Regions from separate parts of the Saccharopolyspora gloriosae genome, predicted to be linked through region 3. Evidence: riboswitches for the same ligand, from Rfam matches in the RefSeq annotation. Region 3 holds a riboswitch; each other region holds the start of a gene.
What was found. A riboswitch is a leader RNA that binds a small molecule or an ion and turns the genes downstream of it on or off. The one in region 3 is predicted to bind cobalamin.

Region 1 (4,889 bases), 2.6 Mb from region 3:
CTGTTCCGCCACGTCGACCGCCGACTCTCCTCGCACGGACTGCCGCGCCCGCAGCGTCGCGCGGTGAACGCGGCAGGAGATCTGGCGCTGTGCAGGAGTTCGCCGTCGGACGCGCGTGCCGAACTCGCCGGGCGCTCGGAGCCGGAATCTCCAGCAGTGGCGACGGTCAAGCCATCGACGCGGCGGAGCGCCGCGGTGGACGTCGCCCGCCATGAGCACGCTGCCCGGGATGGTGCGGCCACGATCGGTTCGAGGACGCACGATGGGCACAAGAGCTACAAGATCCCCAAGACGTACCGCATCGCGAGGCCGCAGCGCAAAGCGGTTCGAACACCCTGGCAGCGGGTAGGGATCTTCGTGATCCTGGTGCTCGTCCTGATCTTGGCTGCCATCGGTCTGAGGTGGGGCGACATCCCCGCGGAGTGGGATCCCGTCGGGCGAGCGATCCGCTCCGATCCCGATTCCATCGAAACGGGTGTCCAAGGATTCATCCTCCTCCCGTCGGTGTCCGCCGCCATGATGGCTTCGATCGCCTACTTCTTCGTGGGACGAGATGTACTGCTGTCGCGTGCTGGTGCGACTGTTTCCGCGCTGGGGGGAGTCGTCGGGCTCCTAGTTGGTCCGGGTGCTGTCCTGTTCGCGCTCTCCGGAGGAGTGGTCGTGCTAGGTCAGTGGATGTCGCCGCTCATCGCGTTGTGGACTTCCGCGCTGGTGAACTTCGTCTTCATGCTGCTCGTGTTCGGGTGGGATCATGAAAGCGGTCATCACTTCACGTTTCGGCGGTGACCGTCCGGTCCGGATCGAGTGCGGCGTCCGCTGCCGGCGCCGAGGGCCGACCCGCTCCCGCGGTGTGGTCTTTTCCCCAGCGAATGGGGCCTAACGTCGGCGGCACGCCCATGATCGCTGCCCCGCCGCGGAGGACACATCCATGACCGTCGACGAGCTGCCGCTGCTGAAGTCCGAAGGGTCCGTGGTCGGCAGGCTGAGCCCGCTGATGCGGCAGCTGCGCGAACGCGGCCCCGTCGTCAAGGTGCGCACCCGCGCCGGTGATGAGGCGTGGCTGGTGACCCGGCTCGCCGAGCTCAAGCAACTGCTCAAGGACCGCCGCATCGGCCGCTCCCACCCCGACCCGGAGAACCGGCCCCGCTACCTCGACAGCCCGCTGCTGGACACCCTGGTGCGCAGCGACGATCCGGAGGTGGCGCGCGAGATCCACGTGAAGACCCGCGCCGCGCTCACCCCCCACTTCTCCGCGAAGCGGATGGTCGCGCTGCGGGAGCGGGTCGCCGCGCGCGTCGCCGCGCACCTGGACCGGATCACGGCGTCCGCGCCGCCGGTGGACCTGCACGCGGAGCTGTCGCTGCCGCTGTCGTTCGAAGTGCTCTGCGATCTGCTCGGCGTCGCCGAGCACGACCGGTTCATGGCGATGCTGGCCGGGGCCGGACGGCTCGACGAGTCGGAGAAGGTGGCCGTCGGAGCCCAAGAGCTGTTCGCCTACCTGCAGGAACTGGTCGAGGAGAAGCGCCGCGAACCGGACGAGCACCTCATCTCCGCGCTGTGCGAGGCGGAGATCGACGACGGCACGGTGTGCGAACTGATCTCCACGATCAGCTTCTCGTACCTGGTGACGCCGACGAACCTCAGCGCGGGCATCGCCCTGTTCGCCTCGCACCCCGAGCAGCGCGAACGCGTCGTGCGCGACCCCGGCCTGCTGGAGACCGCCGTCGAGGAGGTGCTGCGGCTGAGCAAGGTCGACGAGTCCTTCCAGCCCCGCTACGCCGGCGAGGACATCGAGATCGGCGGTGTCGTCATCAAGGCCGGTGACCTGGTGCTGTGCGACCACTACTCGCCGTCGTTCGACGACCGCGTCTTCGACGACCCGGAGACCTTCGACGTCGGCCGCAGCCCCAACCCGCACTTGGCGTTCAGCCACGGCCTGTCGCACTGCATCGGTGCCCCCCTCGCGCGCATCGAACTCCAAGAGGTCTACGGAGCGCTCCTGCGCCGCCTGCCCGACCTCACCCTCGCCGTCCCGATCGAAAAGGTCGGCATGCCCACCGATTCCGAAGACGACGAACAAATGGGCAACGGAATCGCAAGACTCCCCGTCACCTGGTGACGTCTGTGTCTTGTCAGCGACGAAGTCGCTGAGCAGCGACCACGCACGCAGCCGGAACACCCGCGGGTTCTCAGTGGCTTCCTCGCGAGGACGGCCTTTTCCCTCGTGGCGGAGCCACTCGGGAAAAAAGATCCCGCAGCGAGGAAGCAACTGAGGTTCCGCCACCCGACCACCTATGCAGGCCGCCCACCCCTGCTCACGGCGAGGAACATCACCTTGATGGAGTAGTGGGATGTCCGGTTAGGGTGCTCGGGAGCCTGTCGCGCCCGTGAGGGCAGGGAATCCGGTCGGAAGCCGGAGCTGACGCGCAGCGGTAGGGGCGATGGGCGAGGACGGCCACGGCCGGAACCACTGGACCTCCCGGTCCGGGAAGGGGCCTCGCCCGGTGAGCCCGAGCCCGAAGACCTGGCCGGCTCCCCGGACCGCAGGCGGTTCCGGGTCGCAGCCTGCCGGACTCCGCGCCTGGGTCCGGGGTGAGGAACCTCGTGCCATGCCGTTCTCGCAAGCCCGCTCGTTACGCCTCGGGCTGGTGGCGCTGGCCGCCGCTGTGCTGGTCTCGTGCGCCGCGCCCGCCGACGACACCATCCGCGGCGAGGCCGCGACGACGGTGCGCAACTGCGACACCGACGTCACCGTCGAAGCGCCGCCGCGGCGCGCGGTGTCGCTGAACCAGTCCACGACCGAGATCATGCTGGCCTTGGGGCTGGCGGATCGGATGGTGGGCACCGCGACCTGGACCGACCCGGTCGATCCGGCGCTGGCGGAGGCGAACTCGCGGGTGCCGCGGCTGGCCGACAACAACCCGTCGTTCGAGTCGGTGCTGGGCACCGAACCGGACTTCGTGCTCGGCGCCTACAAGGCCGTGTTCACCGATGAGGGGGTCGCCGACCGCGAGCGGTTCGGTGAGCTGGGCGTGCCGACGTACCTGTCGCCGAGCAACTGCTTCCCGGAGGAGGCGCCGCTGCCGAAACCGGTGGAGCTCGACGACATCTACCGCGAGGTGCAGGAGATCGCCGACCTGTTCGGCGTCCCCGAACGTGGTCACGCGCTCACCGAGCAGCTGCGCGGCCGGGTCGCGGCGGCGCAGCGGAAGGTCGCCGGGCTCGACTCCCGCGCCGAGACCTCGGTGCTGTTCTGGTTCGCCCGCACCGAATCGCCGTACATGGCGGGTTCCACCGGATCACCCGCGGTCATGACCCGCGCGCTGGGCGTGCGCAACGCCTACGCGGACATCAGCTCGATGTGGCCGCAGGTGTCCTGGGAGGACGTCCTCGCGCGCGACCCGGACCTGCTGGTGCTCGGCGACCTCACCCGCGACGGCGAAGGCGACGGGCTGGCGGCGAAGACCCGGTTCCTGCACGAGGATCCGGCGGTGTCCCGGCTCGCGGCGGTGCGAGACGGGCACCTGATGGGCATGACGGGCACCGAGCTCAACGTCAGCATGCGCACCGTGCGGGGCATCGAACGGCTCGCGGATCGGCTCGTCGAGATGGACCGGCAGCGGTGACGGCAGCGCCGTCAGCGGGGAGACTGCCGCCGGTCGCGATCGTGCTCGCCGGGATTCCGGCGCTGCTGCTGTCGATCGCGGTCGCGGTCACGCTCGGGCCGGCGCACCTCACCGTCGGCGACGTCGGCAGCGTGGTCGCCGATCGGCTGGGCCTGCTCGACACCGACGTCTCCCGCATCGGTCAGGGCATCGTGTGGCAGCTGCGGCTGCCGCGGGCGCTGCTGGCCGCGATCTGCGGAGCCGGGCTCGGCGTGTGCGGGGCGGTGCTGCAATCGCTGCTGCGCAACCCGCTCGCCGATCCGTTCCTGCTCGGCGTGTCCGCCGGAGCGTCCACCGGCGCGGTGTCGGTCGTGGTGCTCGGGCTCGGCGCGGGTGCGATCGGGCTCACCGCGGGCGCGTTCGCCGGGGCGCTGGTGGCGTTCGCGCTGGTGATGCTGCTCGCCTCGGTCGCGGGTGGGGCGGCCGGGCACACGGTGCTCGCCGGGGTCGCTGGCACCCAGCTGTTCTCCGCGCTCACCTCCTACATCGTGATCACCTCGGCGGACGCGGAGCAGACCCGCGGGGTGCTGTTCTGGTTGCTGGGGTCGTTGTCCGGCGCGCGGTGGAACGACGTCGCGATCTCCGCGGCGGTGTGCGCGGTGTGCCTGGTGCTGTGCCTGTCGCGGGCGGGGGCGCTGGACGCGTTCGCGTTCGGGCAGGACGCCGCGGCCTCCCTCGGCGTCCGGGTGGCACGGTTGCGGGCGGTGCTGCTGGTGGCGACCGCGCTGCTGGCCGCGACGCTGGTGGCCGCCGCCGGTGCGATCGGTTTCGTCGGGCTGGTGCTGCCGCAGGCCGCGCGGCTGCTCGTGGGTCCGCGCCACCGCGCGCTGCTGCCGGTGACCGCCGTGCTCGGCGCGGTGCTGCTGGTGTGGGTGGACGTGCTGGCCACGACCATCGCCGCCCCGCAGGAAGTGCCCGTCGGCGTCGTCACCGCGCTCGTCGGCGTGCCCGCGTTCGCCGTGCTGCTGGCCAAGCGGGGGAGGGTGTCGTGAGCCTGTCCGCGCACGACGTGTCCTGGTCCGCCGGAGGCGCGCTGATCCTCGACGGGGTGGGCCTGCGCGTCGACGAGGGCCGCACGGTGGGCCTGCTCGGGCCGAACGGGTCCGGGAAGTCCTCGCTGCTGCGGCTGCTGGCCGGACTGCGGCGACCGAGCTCCGGGGCCGTCGAGATCGGCGGGCGCGCGGCGCCGCAGTGGCCCCGGCGCGACCTGGCTCGCCGGGTGGC
Region 2 (4,889 bases), 2.5 Mb from region 3:
CCCGGTCACCCCGAATTCGACTGCGCCGAGCCGGATTCGCCCGGCACGGCCGGTCCCGGTGCAACAGCGAAGGAGTCGAGCAGATGCGTGCTCAAGAGCAACCGGGCCTCCCGCGGGTCACAGCCCAGCCGGACCCGGCGCCGGATACGGCGAGGTGGGGAGGACTGCGCGCCGCGCTCGTGCACCACGACCCGCAGGTGTCCGACGTCGCCTTCGCCCGGCTCGCCCGCGAGCTGCTCGACCCGGCGGCGGCCGGCCCGGCCGACCTGGTCGGCCCGGTCGAGGTCCTCACCGGCTCCCCGCACCCCAACCGGGCGCGGGTGGCGCTGCTGCTGGGCGTGCTGCTCGGCGACGACGAGAGCAGTTCGTACCTGCCGGGACAGATCAAGGGCGTGCTCGGCGACCGGCTCGACGCGTCGATGCGGCTGCTGGAGCGGGCCGACACCGAGCCGTGCCTGCGCACCGCGCTGCTGCACCTGCTGATGCACCTGCCGGAGCAGCGCGACCGGATCTCGCCGGTGCTGCCGGCGGATCTGGACGAGCACGACGCCGCCCGGCTCCGCCGCTGCTTGACCGTCCCCGACTTCACCGATCCGAGCTGTGCGGCGGGAATCGGCCGGGCCTGGCCGTCCCCGGCGCACTGGGGGAGCCTCGCGCCGATCACCGGTCCGGTCCGAGCCGGTGCGGAGCTCGCCGAGCTGTGGGACGCCGAGACCGCCGCGCTGCGCGCCTACCAGGGCGCGCGCGCCGAGCACGAGATCCACCACGCGTTCGGCTGGCCGGAGCTGCCGGAACCGCCGGAACCCGTCACGCCCGCGTCCGGCGCCTACCGGCGGCTGCTGGAGCAGGAGTCGACGGCGGGCCAGCGCATCGAATTGCTGCGCGCGGAGTCGGGCGCGGTACCGGGCGGGAACTGGGACCGGTCGGTCACGGCGTGGGACGAGGACGCCTACCTGCGGCGGAACCTGCGCCCGGCGCCGGGGCCGGTGCTGGACGTGGCCTGCGGCACCGGGCGCTGGACGCGGGTGCTGGCCGAGCAGGTCGGCCCGGACCGGGTGCTCGGCCTGGACTCGGCGGCGCCGTTGCTGGAGGTGGCGCGCGCGGCGGTCCCGGGCGTGCTGTTCACCGAGGGCGACGCGCGGGCGCTGCCGTTCCCGGACGCCTTCCTCGGCGCGGTGAACTGCTCCGACGCGCTGCACCTGCTGCCCGAGCCGCAGCGGGTGATCGCGGAAGTGGCGCGCTGCCTGCATCCGGCGGGCACCTTCACGGCGACCACCTACCGGCCGGGGACGCGCGCGTTCCAGCGCTACTTCCAGCGCTGCCACGAGCGGGTGTTCGGGCTGCGGTCGTTCGAACCGGAGACGATCGCCGAGGCGTTCGGGTCGGTCGGATTGGACGTGGTGGATTCCAGCGGGCCCGGCTCCTTCCTGTACCTCACCGCCCGCCGCCGGGCCGTCGGACGCGGCGGAATGGGGGCGGTGGCGGTCTGATCCGCGCTCCGGCGGAATTTCGCCCGGTTTTTTCCAGAATTGCCGGGAACCAATCCGGCCGACTATCCGACGGTCTCGGGCGCCTCGTTCCGCGGAGGCTCGGCCGAACGTCGCGCACGGCCCTTGCCGGAACACCGCGCGAGCATCCGCTCCGATGTTCCGGCAAGGGTCATCGACGTCATAGTTCTTTCGGCGGCGCCGGTTTTCCGGCGCTCATACCTGCGCGGACGCAGTTTCCGCGTGTCGTCGCTGCTGCGTTCCGACGTCCGGCGCACTTGACATTCCTCAGCGGGACTGCGAACTTTTCACCCGTTCAAGCGACGGTGTTCAGGAAGCCGGTGTGACTCCGGCGCGGTCCCGCCACTGTGAGTGGGGAGCCCGCCTCCACCCGTGCCACTGCCCGACAGGGTGGGAAGGCCGGAGGCCAGGGTTCTGATCCACGAGCCAGGACACTGGCATCGTCGTACCGATTCGTACGGGGTCGCGGAGCTCCGGAGGAGGTACGTGGTGCTGCGCATCGACGCATCGCGCCCGACGGGCGCAACTTTCCCCTCGGACCCTTGTGGTCTCCCCCGGGCGTAGCCCGCCTTCGATCGTCGCTGACCGGACCGGCTTCGGGAGACACGTGCGTCCTGTTCCTGCCACCACTGATCAGTCCTATTCGGACTCGTTGATCGAGTCCGCTCTGGCCGGCGCGTTCTGCGGCGCCGACGGGGGAACACCGCAGCAGACCACGGCCGCGGTGGCGTTCCTGACCGTGCAGGCCGCCCGGCACACCGGTCGCGGCACCGGCTACGTCAACACCGTGCTCAGCGTGCGGGTCGGCCCGGCCGTCGGTTCCTGCGCCGTGGAACCCGGCGCGCTCGACGAGGACGCGGTGCGCGACACCGTCGGGCGCAGCGTCGCCGAACTGCTGGCGCACCCGCTGCGCCCGGTCCGGGTGGCCGCGCTGGACGCCTACCTCGCCGCGACCACTCCGCACGGCGCGCACCCGCTGGCCCGCCAGGTACGGGTCCCGGCGGGGGATTCGCTGGCGAAGTCGATGGCGCGGGCCCGCGCGGTGGCCGCGATCACCCGGGCCCCCGAGGGCGGCCGGGTGGCGGTGATCGGCGTGGTGAACTCGCTGCTCGCCGCGTTGCGGGAGCGCGGGCTGACCTGCGTTCCGTGCGACCTCAAGGGTGGCCGGACCGAGTGGGACGAGCCGATCCTGACCGACCACGCGGCCGCGATCGAGGGCGCCGACGCGGTGCTGGCCTCGGGAATGGTGCTCGGCAACGGCACGTTCGACGAGATCGCCGCGGCCTGCGCGGCGCGCGACCTGCCGCTGACCCTGTTCGCCCAGACCGGGGCCGCGGTGCTGCGGGAACTGCTCGGCGGCCCGGTGCAGGCGCTATCGGCGGAGCCGTACCCGTTCTTCTGGCTCTCCGGCGAGGAGACCACGATCCACACCTACGAGGCGCCGCGATGACCGGTCGGGCACCGGCCCGGTCCGAGTCGCCGCTGGACCTGATAGGCAACACCCCGCTGCTGCGCGTCACCACCCCGATCGCCTTCGAGCACCCGGGTTTCTGGGCGAAGCTGGAGGGCGTGGCGCCGGGCGGGATGAAGGCCAGGGCGGCGCACGCGATGCTGGCGGGCGCGCGCGAGCGCGGCGAGCTGCGCCCCGGCGGCACGGTAGTCGAATCCACCAGCGGCACCTTGGGGATCGGCCTGGCGTGCGTCGGGGTGGCGTGGGGGCATCCGGTGGTCGTCGTCGCCGACGACGAGCTCGACGACATGACCCGCGCCCTGCTCACCGCCTACGGCGTGCGGGTGGAGCTGGTGCGGTCGCCGCACCCGGTGGGCGGTTGGCAGCGCGCCCGGCTGGAGCGGGTGCGGGAGCTGATGGCGACGCTGCCCGACCCGTACTGGCCGGACCAGTACAACAACCCGGACAACGTCACCGGGTACCACGGGCTGGGCCGCGAACTGCTCGACCAGCTCGACGACGTCGAGGTCGTGGTGTGCAGCGTCGGCACCGGCGGTCACAGCGCCGGGATCGCGCAGGTGCTGCGCGAGCACCGTCCGGAGGCCCGCCTGGTCGGGGTCGACGCGGCGGGCTCCACGGTGTTCGGCGATCCGGCGGTGAAGCGCCTGATGCGCGGTCTGGGCAGCAGCATCCACCCGGGCAACGTGGACTACGCGGCGTTCGACGAAGTGCACTGGGTCGGGGCGGCGGAGGCCGTCGCGGGCTGCCGGCGGCTGGCTGCGGGGTCGTTCGCCACCGGTGGGTGGAGCACCGGCGCGGTGGCGCTGGTCGCGTCCTGGTGCGCGCGCGAACTGGGCTCAGACCGAGTCGCCGCCGTGTTCCCCGACGGGCCGCACCGGTACTGGCGGACGATCTACGACGCGGACTTCCACGCCGCCCAGAACCTGCCCGATCCGGTCACCGAACCATCCGAAACGGACGGAATTCCGTCCGAAGTGGACAGCAAGACGAGTTGGAGGAGGTCGCGCAAGGTGGTCGATCCCTGCGCCCATCGCACCGCCGGTTCGGCGGGCTGCCCGGTCTGCGAGGTGCGGGAATGAACCGCGCCGCGTTCGCCAGGCTGTCCCCGGCCGCGAAGCTGCTGGTGATCAACCAGTTCGGCATCAACGTCGGCTTCTACATGCTGATGCCGTTCCTGGCCGCGTACATGAGCGGGAACCTCGGCTACGGCGCCGCCGTGGTCGGCCTGGTGCTCGGTGTCCGGAACCTGAGCCAGCAGGGCATGTTCCTGCTCGGCGGGACCGCCGCGGACCGGCTCGGCTGCCGCCCGATGATCATCGCGGGCTGCGCGTTGCGGGTGGTGTCGTTCGGCTTGTTCGCCGTGTTCACCTCGCTGCCGGGCCTGTTCGCCGCGGCGATCCTCACCGGGCTGGCCGGTGCGCTGTTCAACCCGGCGGTGCGCACCTACCTGATGCACGAGGCGGGGGAGCGGCGAGCCGAGGTGTTCGCCGTGTTCAACGTCTTCCAGCACGCGGGCACGCTGGTCGGGCCGCTGCTCGGCGCGGCCCTGCTGGCGGTGGACTTCCGCGTCATCGCGCTGGTGGCGTGCGTGGCGTTCGCGGTGCTCACCGCCGCGCAGCTGCTGGTGCTGCCGCACCGGGAGGTCGAGCCGCAGCAGCAGAGCGTGCTGGGCAGCTGGCGGGAAGTGGTGCTCAACCGCCGCTTCCTCGGCTTCACGCTGTCGTTGTCGGCGTACTTCGCGCTCTACAACCAGCTCTACCTGACGTTGCCGCTGGAGGCGCAGCGCGTGTCCGGCGCGGCGTGGTCGATCGCGGTGGTGTTCGGGGTGTCCACCGCGATCGGCGTGTTCGGCCAGGTCCGCATCACCGAGTGGTGCCGCCGGCGGTGGAGCTCCGGGCGGTCGATCGTGC
Region 3 (4,889 bases):
GCGGCCAGCGCCGCGACCTGCTCGGCGTTCAGCCTGCCCAGCGGGGCGCCCAGCGCGAGGCTCACCCGGCCGTCGCGGCGGTGCAGGACGCCGAGATCGGCGTGGGTGGCGACGGGCTCGACGGGACGACCCGGACCGGAGTGGCACGTCGTTGCGGGAGAAGACCCGACGCCGCCGGCCGGTTCCCCCACGCCGGGGGCGGAACCGGCGCGTTCAGCGGCACCGCTCGCGCTGATGGGCCGCTCGGTGCGTTCAGCCGATCCGCCGGCTGCGGCAGGAACGGTCCCGGCACGCTCAGCGGAACCGTCCGTGCCGGGAGCAGATCCGGTGCTGTCAGCGGACTCCGCGCCGGTGTCGGCGATCGGCGCACCGTCCTCCGCCGGGCCCGGTTCGGCGATGACGCGCGCGGCGATCAGCCGGGGACCGTCGGTGAGTTCGGCGAGCCGCCAGCTCGCCGACTCCTGCCGCCGCCGTTCCGCGAGGAACGCCTCCGCCGCGAGCACCGCGGCGCGCGCCGCGTCCGCGGTCGCGACCCGGATTCCTTCGTCCGCACCGGACAGCAGCACCGCGACCGAACCGTCCGCCGGGGCGAGCCCGATGTCGGCGGCGAGCCCGGCGACGTCGCCCCGCCCGTCGTCCACGGTGAACAGGAACCGCCCCGGCAGCTCCGCGAGCGCGGGCGCCGCGCACAACCGCCGGTCGAGCTCGGTCGCCACCGCGTGCACGTCCAGCGACCCCGCGTCGTCGCAACCGGTGTAGGGCGAGGCGATGATGTTGCGCACCCGCTCGTGCGTCGGCGAGGGCAGCAGGCCCGCGTCGGCCAGCGTCGCCGCGAACTCCGCCACGGCGTGCGGCGCGAGCCCGCGGACCTGGAGGTTCGCCCGCGAGGTCAGCTCCCAGCCGCCGTCGCCGAGCTCCGCCGCGGCGGCCAGCGCCCGCACCTGCCGCGCGTCGAGCCGCCCGCCCGGCACCCGGACCCGGGCCAGGCCGCCGTCGGCGGCCTCGTGCACCCGCAGCGCGCCGGGGCACGCGTCCGGTTCGGCTCGTGGCGGCACGGTTCTCCCCGCTCTCATCGCTCGTGGTCGGTCGGAACTCCCAGCGCACGGCGCGGGTCTCCGGTGGTGCGCGGCCCTGGGCGCGCACCGGCGGTCGTCGATACTACGGCCAGGCCTCGTTGCGGACGCAAAACGCGATGTGCCTCACCACAGCCACCCCCGACCCGGCGGCCTCCCCCGCACGACCGCCCCGCGAACCCCGGCCGGACCTTGTTCAAGCCCTCGCAATTTCGCGAGAGATCGACCGCCCCCGGCGTGTCGGACACCCCATGTGGACAACTCGTTTCCCCTGATCAGAAGTGGTTCCACGGCCGGGATCAGGAACGTTCACCTCGATCGGGTCGTTCGATTTCTCGCGAAATTGCGGGAATCGTCCACAACGTGACGAGTGGGGGCGGCGTGCGGGGGTGCGCCGGTGTCGACCGAGTTCGCGGTGAGGGGATTCCTCGGCGAGCGCTCGTGTCCGGTGGGTGACCGTCGCGCGAGCGTTCCGCCGAACGGCGCGGTGCCACGTGCGTGATCTCTCGCGCACCAGCGCAGCAGGCCACTTGACGAACGATCGCCCCGTTGCGGAGAGTGGTCGACGGCGACGAGTGGAGGAAGCCGGTGCGAGTCCGGCGCGGTCCCGCCACTGTCACCGGGGAGCGGACTCCGCACAACGAAGGTCACTGCCCGCGCACGTGCGCGGACGGGAAGGCCGGAGCGAGCGCCGATCCGGGAGCCAGGACACTCCGCGCCGCCACCGCCCGGTCCGACACCGGGTGCCGACGACTCCGGGGCGAGGACCCCGAGGAAGGTTGACCATGCGTCCTGTCCGCATGCCCGCGTCCCTGCTCAGCCGGGAGCGTGCCGCATGATCCTGCTGCTGTCCACATCGGACACCGATCTGCTCAGCGCACGCGCCAGCGGTGCGGACTTCCGCCTCGGCAACCCGGCCCGGCTCGGCGTGGACGACCTGCCGCCGCTGCTGGAGGGCGCCGACCTGGTGATCGTGCGGCTGCTCGGCGGCCGCCGCGCCTGGGAGGAGGGCCTCGACGCGCTGCTCGCAGGCCCGCGCCCGGTGGTGGTGCTCGGCGGTGAGCAGGCCCCGGACGCGGAGCTGATGGAGTGCTCCACCGTTCCCGGCGGCGTGTGCGCGCAGGCCCACGCCTACCTCGCGCAGGGCGGCCCGGAGAACCTGACGCAGCTGTTCAACTTCCTGTCCGACACGGTCCTGCTCACCGGCCACGGCTTCGAGCCGCCGGTGGAGACGCCGAAGTGGGGCCTGCTGGAGCGCGAGCCGCGCAACACCGAGGGCCCGAAGGTGGCGGTGCTCTACTACCGGGCGCACCACATGGCGGGCAACACCGCGTTCGCGCACGCCCTCTCCGACGCCATCGAGGACGCGGGCGGCCGGGCGATGCCGGTGTTCTGCGCGTCGCTGCGCGCCCCGGAACCGGGCCTGCTGGACACGTTGCGCCAGGCCGACGCGCTGATCGTGACGGTGCTCGCGGCGGGCGGTACGAAGCCCGCGACGGCCTCGGCCGGTGGGGACGACGAAGCGTGGGACGTGGGCGCGCTCGCCGACCTGGACGTGCCGATCCTGCAGGGCTTGACGCTGACCTCCAGCCGCGAAGCGTGGCAGGACAACGACGAGGGCCTGTCCCCGCTGGACATGGCCACGCAGGTCGCGGTGCCCGAGTTCGACGGTCGGCTGATCACGGTGCCGTTCTCGTTCAAGGAGAACGACTCGGAGGGCCTGCCGGTGTACGTGGCGGACCCGGAGCGCGCGGCGCGCGTCGCGGGCATCGCCGTGAAGCACGCCCGGCTGCGGTACGTGGAGCCGAAGGACAAGCGCCTGGTGCTGATGCTCTCGGCGTACCCGACGAAGCACTCCCGCATCGGCAACGCGGTCGGCCTGGACACCCCGGCGAGCGCGGTGGGCCTGCTGCAGCGGCTGCGCGAAGCCGGTTACGACATCGGCCCGGAGGACGGTCCGGACGCGCTGCCCGGCGTGGCCGCGCAGGACGGCGACGCGCTGGTGCACGCGCTGATCGCCGCCGGTGGCCAGGACCCGGATTGGCTCACCGAGGAGCAGCTGTCCGGCAACCCGGTGCGCATCCCCGCGAAGCGCTACGCCGACTGGTTCGCGACGCTGCCCGACGACCTGCGCGAGAGCATCGAGGGTCACTGGGGCCCGCCGCCCGGCGAGCAGTTCGTGGACCGCTCGCACGACCCGGACGGCGAGATCGTGCTGGCCGCGCTGCGCGCCGGCAACGTGGTGATCATGGTGCAGCCGCCGCGCGGCTTCGGGGAGAACCCGATCGCGATCTACCACGACCCGGACCTGCCGCCGAGTCACCACTACCTGGCCGCCTACCGCTGGCTGACCGACGAGTTCGGCGCGCACGCCATGGTGCACCTGGGCAAGCACGGCAACCTGGAGTGGCTGCCCGGCAAGACGGCGGGCATGTCGGCGTCCTGCGCGCCGGACGCGGCGCTGGCGGACCTGCCGCTGATCTACCCGTTCCTGGTCAACGACCCCGGCGAGGGCACCCAGGCGAAGCGCCGGGTGCACGCGACGCTGGTGGACCACCTGGTGCCGCCGATGGCGCGGGCGGAGAGCTACGGCGACATCGCGAAGCTGGAGCAGCTGCTCGACGAGCACGCGCAGATCTCGGCGATGGACCCGGCGAAGCTGCCCGCGATCCGCAGCCAGATCTGGACGTTGATGCAGGCCGCGAAGCTGGACCACGACCTCGGGCTGGACGAGCGCCCGCACGAGGCCGAGTTCGACGACATGCTGCTGCACGTCGACGGCTGGCTCTGCGAGATCAAGGACGCGCAGATCCGCGACGGCCTGCACGTGCTGGGCGCCGCCCCGAAGGGCGAGGCGCGGGTGAACCTGGTGCTGGCGATGCTGCGCGCCCGGCAGGTGTGGGGCGGCCAGAGCGGCGCGCTGCCCGGCCTGCGCGAGGCGCTGGGCATGTTGGAGGACGGCAGCGTCGCGCGCGGCACCGTGGACGACGTGGAGACCTCCGCGCACGCCCTCGTCTCCGGCATGGAGGAGCACGGCTGGGAGCTCGGCGCCGTCGTCGAGGTGTGCCGTTCGGTGCTGGGCGACGCCCCGGACGACGTGGTGCGGGTGCTGGAGTTCGCGGTCGCGGAGGTGGTGCCGCGCCTGGACGCCACGACCGACGAGATGGGTGCGACGCTGCACGCCCTCGAAGGCGGCTACGTCCCCGCCGGGCCGAGCGGTTCCCCGCTGCGCGGCCTGATCAACGTGCTGCCGACGGGCCGCAACTTCTACTCGGTGGACCCGAAGGCGGTGCCGAGCAGGCTCGCCTGGGAGACGGGGCACGCCATCGCGGATTCGCTGATCGAGCGCTACCTCGCCGACACCGGCGAGTACCCGCGTTCGGTGGGCCTGTCGGTGTGGGGCACCTCGGCGATGCGCACCTCCGGTGACGACATCGCGGAAGTCCTTGCGCTGATGGGCGTGCGGCCCACGTGGGACGAGGCGTCGCGGCGCGTCAACGGCCTCGAAGTGATCCCGCTCGACGAGCTGGGGCGTCCGCGCGTGGACGTGACGGTGCGCATCAGCGGTTTCTTCCGCGACGCGTTCCCGCACGTGGTGACGCTGCTCGACGACGCGGTCCGCAAGGTCGCCGCGCTCGACGAGCCGGACGAGCAGAACTTCGTGCGCGCCCACGCCCAGGCGGATCTGGCCGAGCACGGCGACGAGCGCCGCGCCACGACGCGCATCTTCGGTTCGAAGCCCGGTGCCTACGGTGCCGGTCTGCTGCCGCTGATGGACAGCAAGAACTGGCGCGACGACACCGACCTGGCCGAGGT

Region 1: another riboswitch for cobalamin. It lies ahead of BJ969_RS10800 (ABC transporter substrate-binding protein); the one in region 3 lies ahead of cobN (cobaltochelatase subunit CobN).
Region 2: another riboswitch for cobalamin. It lies ahead of BJ969_RS11040 (Rossmann-like domain-containing protein); the one in region 3 lies ahead of cobN (cobaltochelatase subunit CobN).

What each region holds. Positions count from the first base shown of each region.
Region 1 covers NZ_JACHIV010000001.1:2,433,259-2,438,147, forward strand. The annotation lists gene BJ969_RS10790 (caspase, EACC1-associated type) at 1-786, shown strand, start outside; gene BJ969_RS10795 (cytochrome P450) at 929-2,119, shown strand; cobalamin riboswitch at 2,396-2,526, shown strand; gene BJ969_RS10800 (ABC transporter substrate-binding protein) at 2,610-3,626, shown strand; gene BJ969_RS10805 (FecCD family ABC transporter permease) at 3,623-4,657, shown strand; gene BJ969_RS10810 (ATP-binding cassette domain-containing protein) at 4,654-4,889, shown strand, end outside.
Region 2 covers NZ_JACHIV010000001.1:2,491,614-2,496,502, forward strand. The annotation lists gene BJ969_RS11035 (class I SAM-dependent methyltransferase) at 84-1,490, shown strand; cobalamin riboswitch at 1,797-1,965, shown strand; gene BJ969_RS11040 (Rossmann-like domain-containing protein) at 2,116-2,958, shown strand; gene BJ969_RS11045 (PLP-dependent cysteine synthase family protein) at 2,955-4,058, shown strand; gene BJ969_RS11050 (MFS transporter) at 4,055-4,889, shown strand, end outside.
Region 3 covers NZ_JACHIV010000001.1:5,026,945-5,031,833, forward strand. The annotation lists gene cobG (precorrin-3B synthase) at 1-1,055, opposite strand, end outside; cobalamin riboswitch at 1,653-1,786, shown strand; gene cobN (cobaltochelatase subunit CobN) at 1,909-4,889, shown strand, end outside.